2 regions of the Duganella sp. HH101 genome follow, and region 2 is predicted to be linked to the other one. Evidence: predicted binding sites of a transcription regulator. Region 2 holds the regulator's gene; the other holds the start of a gene.
What was found. The regulator NrdR, encoded in region 2, represses ribonucleotide reductase genes. The targets are predictions, from matches to a motif close to CACNANATNTNGTG.

Region 1: the regulator NrdR is predicted to act here: its motif matches at 1,563-1,576, upstream of DUGA2_RS13130 (ribonucleoside triphosphate reductase).

What each region holds. Positions count from the first base shown of each region.
Region 1 is NZ_LRON01000007.1:21,178-24,582, reverse strand. Features, by position in the region: gene DUGA2_RS13150 (SCO family protein) at 1-35, shown strand, start outside; gene DUGA2_RS32615 (AAA family ATPase) at 28-543, opposite strand; gene DUGA2_RS13140 (nuclear transport factor 2 family protein) at 597-1,010, opposite strand; gene DUGA2_RS34475 (monooxygenase family protein) at 1,142-1,378, opposite strand; gene DUGA2_RS13130 (ribonucleoside triphosphate reductase) at 1,621-3,405, shown strand, end outside.
Region 2 is NZ_LRON01000031.1:23,259-26,663, forward strand. Features, by position in the region: gene DUGA2_RS29675 (PilX N-terminal domain-containing pilus assembly protein) at 1-50, opposite strand, end outside; gene DUGA2_RS29680 (PilW family protein) at 54-1,010, opposite strand; gene pilV (type IV pilus modification protein PilV) at 1,007-1,561, opposite strand; gene nrdR (transcriptional regulator NrdR) at 1,666-2,136, opposite strand; gene glyA (serine hydroxymethyltransferase) at 2,193-3,405, opposite strand, start outside.

The DNA of each region.
Region 1 (3,405 bases), on a different contig from region 2:
CGTTCGTCAAGCGGGTGGCTGCGTTGATCAGGTAGTGGAGGTCTGGCGATTGACGAATTTTACGTCGAACTCATCACATTCGATGTCATCAGGCGCCTCCCAAAGACTGCTTGCGATATCGAATACATGGTCCGGCACGATCATCGAAAACGTCGCGCCCTTTTCAGTATTCCGCCGCCGTACCCGCTCGCGCCGGACATCGATCGGAGCATCCAGTATATGAAGAACAGGAGCATGCCCACTATGGCTGATTCTGCGGCTAAACTCTATGCGCGGCCCGCGCTGAATCAGTCCGAGCTCAAGGATGACATCCTTCTGCGCTGCCAAAAGGCGCCGGCTATGGTCCCAGATAAGATCGACCAATCTATCTTTCCGTTCAACATACCAAGGTATGAATTCTCCGGCGGGGCGGTCGGCACTGAACAGTCTCACGAACCACTCGTCCAGTGCGATGTGGACGCCCTCAGTACGCGAGGCCAGTTGAGTGGCGAAAGTAGACTTCCCGGCTCCAACTGGACCTTCGATTAAGTAGACAGTAGGCATGATGAATGAATGGCCCTGCTAAAGTCGGTGAAAATGGTGTCCGCAGTCAGGATTTACTCTGCCAGACGCTCGGGGATAGGCTTGAGCCGGTAATGCTCATGGAAGAACAGATCGGCCTTGTGCTGGTCTGAGCAGAAGTTGGTCACTTCCTTGATTTTTCCGTGCTCGAACCGGAAGACCAGGCACCAGGTCAAGTCCAGGCCGCTGCCAGCAGTACTCCATCCCCGGTGGTGGTCGATAACATAGTCGCCTTGCTCCGCGATAGCGTAGGGCTGAGCCTGAAACTCGGCTTTTCCGAGTTGATCGAAGAAAGCCAGCACCTCCCTGATGCCGCGCTTCTCGCCGGCGAGAGGGTGATGGCCGGGAATGCGCCAGACGATATCTTCCGCCATGACATCGCTGACCGCAGCGACATTCTTGCTTGCATATGCTTCGAAAAGTGCACCAATCTTTTGAAGGTTCGACATGAAATACTTCCTCTCGTGAGCGATGTAATCCCTGCATAGAACGGACACCAGGCTGGGTGCCCCTGATCCGGCCAGGCCGGAACCATTATCAAAATGGCGACGTTAACTTTAAAGCATTTGCAAAATTCCCGCTATCCCAACAATGAGGTCACAACAATGGGGTCAAGTCTGACATTTGGACACGGCCCCAGCCGTAGCATGCCGATACTGTCGAGCTCGTGTCCAAATGTCAGACTTGACCCTCCCCACGTGGCCAGCACGACCGGCAGCCACTTGTGGATTTTCCACGGCTTGTTGATGCGCATGCCAATCAGGAAGACCACGAAGTCCCCCTCCACTTCAGCGGTCAGGCGTTCGGAATGAATCATCTACACTCCCATTCGATTAGTGTCCGGCACCCGGATGCCAGCTATTGTAGCTTGTTTGACAACTTACCAGATCAAGTTTCTGCCGCTTCCCGACCGCCGAAAAGCGACCGCCCATGAGCCTTTTTGCCGGTCCAGCGGAATCTAGATCAAGAAATCACAACATTGCGTCTTCCTCAATTGACGGCACCATATCTAGTGCATAACCTTCTCAAACCAACTAGATATGGGATCAAGGAGAAAGCATGCAAGGATTGTTTCATACGCAGATCACCAAACGCGACGGCAGCGAGCAAGCCTTTTCGCTGGCGAAGATCGAGGCGGCGCTGTTGAAGGCAGGCCGCGCCAGCGGCGAGTTCGACCTGCCCGAAGCCCGCCACCTGGCCGAGTGCGCGCTGCTCCACCTGTCGTCGCTGCACCCGCAGGACCACATGACCGTCGAGCTGATACAGGACACCGTCGAACGCGTGCTCTACGACGCCGATTACCGCCACACCCTGCGCCGCTATGTGGTCTACCGCGAACAGCACGCCACGCTGCGCCAGGACCGCCACGCGCTGGTCGACGTCGCCGCCTCGATCAACGAATACCTCGACCGCCAGGACTGGCGCGTCAACGCCAACGCCAACCAGGGTTACTCGCTGGGCGGGCTGATCCTCAACGTGTCGGGCAAGGTCATCGCCAACTACTGGCTCAACCACGTCTATCCGCCCGAAGTCGGCCGCGCCCACCGCGAGGCCGACCTGCACATCCACGATCTCGACATGCTGGCCGGCTACTGCGCCGGCTGGTCGCTGCGCACCCTGCTCAACGAAGGCTTGAACGGCGTCCCGGGCAAGGTGGAATCGAGCCCGCCGCGCCACATGTCCAGCGCCATCGGCCAGATCGTCAACTTCCTCGGCACCCTGCAGAACGAATGGGCCGGCGCCCAGGCCTTCAGCTCCTTCGACACCTACATGGCGCCCTTCGTGCGCAAGGACAATCTCAGCTACGACGAGGTCAAGCAGTACATGCAGGAGCTGATCTACAACCTCAACGTGCCGTCGCGCTGGGGCACGCAGACGCCGTTCACCAACCTCACCTTCGACTGGGTCTGCCCGGACGACCTGCGCGAGCAAATCCCCCTCATCGCCGGCGAGGAAATGCCGTTCGCCTACGGCGCGCTGCAAGCCGAGATGGACATGATCAACCGCGCCTACATCGAGATCATGATGACCGGCGACGCCAAAGGCCGCGCCTTCACCTTCCCCATCCCGACCTACAACATCACCAAGGACTTCGACTGGGACAGCCCCAACGCCGAACGCCTGTTCGAGATGACGGCGCGCTACGGCCTGCCCTACTTCCAGAACTTCATCAACTCCGAGCTCAAGCCGAACATGATACGGTCGATGTGCTGCCGCCTCCAGCTGGACCTGCGCGAGCTGCTCAAGCGCGGCAACGGCCTGTTCGGTTCGGCCGAGCAGACCGGTTCGCTGGGCGTCGTCACCATCAACTGCGCGCGCCTCGGGTATCTGCATCGCGGCGACGAGGACGGCCTGCTTGCCGCGCTGGACCGCCTGCTGGAACTGGGCCGCGACAGCCTGGAAATCAAACGCAAGGTGATCCAGCGCCATATGGATAATGGCTTGTTCCCCTACACCAAGCGCTACCTGGGCACGCTGCGCAACCACTTCTCCACGCTGGGCGTGAACGGCATCAACGAGATGGTGCGCAATTTCGATACACGCGGCGAGCGCGACATCACCAGCGACTGGGGCCGCGCACTGGCGCTGCGCCTGCTCGACCACGTGCGCGCCCGCATGGTCGAGTTCCAGGCCGAAACCGGCCATATGTACAACCTGGAAGCCACCCCGGCCGAAGGCACGACCTACCGCTTCGCCAAGGAAGACCGCAAGCGCTATCCGGCCATCCGCCAGGCCGGCACGGCGGACATGCCCTACTACACCAACTCCTCGCAGCTGCCGGTGGGCTACACCGACGATCCGTTCGAGGCGCTGGAGCAGCAGGACGCCTTGCAGCGCAAGTAC
Region 2 (3,405 bases):
ATCATCAGGCACATCAACACCACCACACCGCGCTGCCGTTGAACCGCCATGATCTAGCCACCCCGATTGCGCAACGCCACCGTCATGCCCACCACCCTGCGCGCCCGCGCGCGCTGCGCCGACGGCAAGCCCGCCTCCGTGACACGCACGCCCTCGTCATCGCCATGCGCTTCGGAATACGCCGGACCGAACAGATCGAAACGCGTCGCCACCGTGTCGGCGCGCGTGTTGCTGTCCCCGTGCAGCAGCAAGGCCACCTTGACGCTGCAGACGCGCTTCCAGAAAGTCTTGCGGCGCAAATCGCGCAGGCGCTCGCCCGGCGTCGCGCCCGACAGCACCAGCGCGCCATCCATCGCATCGACGCCGCGGGCGTTGACATAGGCATTGGGAATGTTGTCGGCTGGCGTATCGGTGTCCACGCCATACAGCACCTGGAACGAATCGACGCCGCGCACGATGGCGTCCGCGCCCCAGCCGGATGCGCCGCGATATTTGCAGCGCAACTCGGCCTCGCCGTCGCCATTGGCCGCCACGTAGAAAATGCTCCAGCCACGGCCATCCTCGTCGTGCGGAGCGGCGACGCCAAAGCCGGCGCAATTGAGGCTGGAGCCATCGCCATTGCCGCCCTCGCCCGAGCCGGAAAAGCGCAATGCCAACACATCGCTGCCATGCGCCACTGCGGGCAACAGCTCCGAAATATCGGCACTGCCGTGGCCGATGCTGCGGGCATCCAGGCCGGCGACCGGCGCCGGCGCGGCGTCATCCAGCTCGACGGGCGCAGCCTTGCTGTCCCAGTTGATGTAGGCGCCTTGCCGTATCGCCCGCGCCATGATGTCTAGCGCATGACGGCCGCCGTCGTTGAGGCCGACATTGTCGCTGTGGTTGCGATAGCCGCTGCCGGCCGACAGCAGCAAGCCGCAGGCCAGCAAGGCCACGATCAAGCCCAGCACCAGCGCAATGGCGAACTCGATCACGGTCCAACCGCCCGCAGATACAGGCCGCGCGCTCATCGCGTCGCTCCCACGGCGTAGGCCATGGCGGGCGCGAACTCGCCGCCGGCGTCCTTGCGCGGCGTGCCATCGGGATTTTTATCGTGCCATCCCACCTTGACCACCACCGGCGCCCCCGCACTGCCGCCGCAAGCCCAGCGCAAGGTGGCGCCGCTGTCGCGGCACACCCGTATGCGGCCGGCGGGCAGATACATACCGACCTGCATTTTGGCTTCGTACAGATCGAACATCGCCAATTGCATGGCGTCGCACACGGCGCCGTAGCACAGCGACGACGGCGCCGGCGGGAGCGGCTCGGCCAGCGCATCGTAATCCAAGGTCAGATAGGGATTGGCGCCATCGGCCAGGCGCATTTGCACGGCGTTGGCGCGCATGCGTTCGGCCAGGCCTGCGGCAACGTAGGCCGCCTGCGACAACAACGCCGCCTGATGCCGCGCACGCAGCGCGGACAGCTGCATCGCCACGCCGCCGACGATGCCGACCGACAGCAACAGCACGGCGACCAGTATCTCCAGCAGCGTAAAGCCCCGCATGTTAATGCGCGTGCGCATGGCACACCTCCGCAAGTCGACAAGACTGAGCTAGAAGTTAGCAGTGGCTACTGTCGTGGGTATGAGGTGTATCAAAGGTGCGCCAGCCGTAGACCGGCGGGAAACTAGGCCTTGCGCGGCTTGCGTTCCTGCCCGACTTCGGCAATCGCGTCCTGGAACTCGGCCAGGTCTTCGAAGTTTTTATACACCGATGCAAAGCGGATATACGCGATCTTGTCGAGACGCTTCAACTCCTGCATCACCAGCTCGCCGATGTAGCCGGTGTCGACTTCGCGCTGGCCGCTGGTCAGCAGTTTTTCTTCGATCGACAATATCGCCGCGTCGACGGCGGGCGCCGCCACGGGACGTTTGCGCAAGGCCAGCGTCAGGCTGCCGCGCAGTTTGGCGGACGCATACTCGGTGCGGCTGCCGTTCTTCTTGACCACATACGGCATCACCAGTTCGATGCGCTCATACGTGGTAAATCGTTTATCGCATTTACCGCAGCGCCGGCGCCGGCGTATCGAATCCCCTTCCTCGGATACACGCGTATCGAGAACCTGGGTATCTTCATGCTGGCAAAACGGACATTTCATATGGGCGCTATTCGGTGACGCGACACCGGCACACGCCGGCGTCGCGGTACTGCAGATTACTTGGCGTAGACAGGGAACTTGTCAGCCAGAACCTTCACGGCCGCTTTCACGCGGTCGATGGTCGCGGCGTCGTGCGGGTTGTCCAGCACGTCCGCGATCAGGTTGCCGACTTGTTCCGCTTCCGCTTCCTTGAAGCCGCGGGTGGTGAAGGCAGGCGAACCCAGGCGGATGCCCGAAGTCACGAACGGCTTCTGCGGATCGTTGGGGATGCCGTTCTTGTTGCAGGTCATGTGGGCCGCGCCCAGGATCGCTTCCGCTTCCTTGCCGGTCAGGTTCTTAGGACGCAGGTCCACCAGCATCACGTGCGACTCGGTGCCGCCGGAGACGATGCGCAGGCCGCGCTTGATCAGGGTCTTGGCCAGCACGTCGGCGTTGATGACGACTTGTTGCTGGTAAGCCTTGAACTCAGGCGTCAGCGCTTCCTTGAACGCGACAGCCTTGCCGGCGATGACGTGCATCAGCGGGCCGCCTTGGATGCCTGGGAAGATAGCCGAGTTGATGATCTTCTCGTGCTCGGCCTTCATCAGGATGATGCCGCCGCGTGGGCCGCGCAGCGATTTGTGCGTGGTCGAGGTGACGAAGTCGGCGTGCGGCACAGGGTTAGGGTACAGGCCGGCTGCGATCAGGCCGGCGTAGTGCGCCATGTCGACCATGAAGTAAGCGCCAACGGCTTTGGCGACGGCGGCGAAACGCTCGAAGTCGATCTTTTTCGAGAAGGCCGACGCGCCGGCGATGATCAGCTTAGGCTTGTGTTCCTTGGCCAGCGCTTCCATGGCGACGTAGTCGATGTCTTCCTCGGCGGTCAGGCCGTAGGAAACCACGTTGAACCATTTGCCGGACATATTGAGCGGCATGCCGTGGGTCAGGTGGCCGCCTTCGGCCAGCGACATGCCCATGATGGTGTCGCCTGGTTTGAGCACGGCGAAGAACACGCCCTGGTTGGCTTGCGAGCCCGAGTTCGGCTGCACGTTGGCCGCTTCCGCGCCGAACAGCTGCTTGACGCGGTCGATCGCCAGTTGCTCGACGACGTCGACATACTCGCAACCGCCGTAGTAGCGCTTGCCCGGGTAGCCTTCGGCGTATTTATTGGTCAGCTGGGAACCCTGCGCTTCCATCACGGCTGGCGAGGTATAGTTCTCCGACGCGATCAGTTCGATGTGATCGTGCTGACGGGTGTTTTCCTTTTGAATCGCGCCGAACAATTCCGGG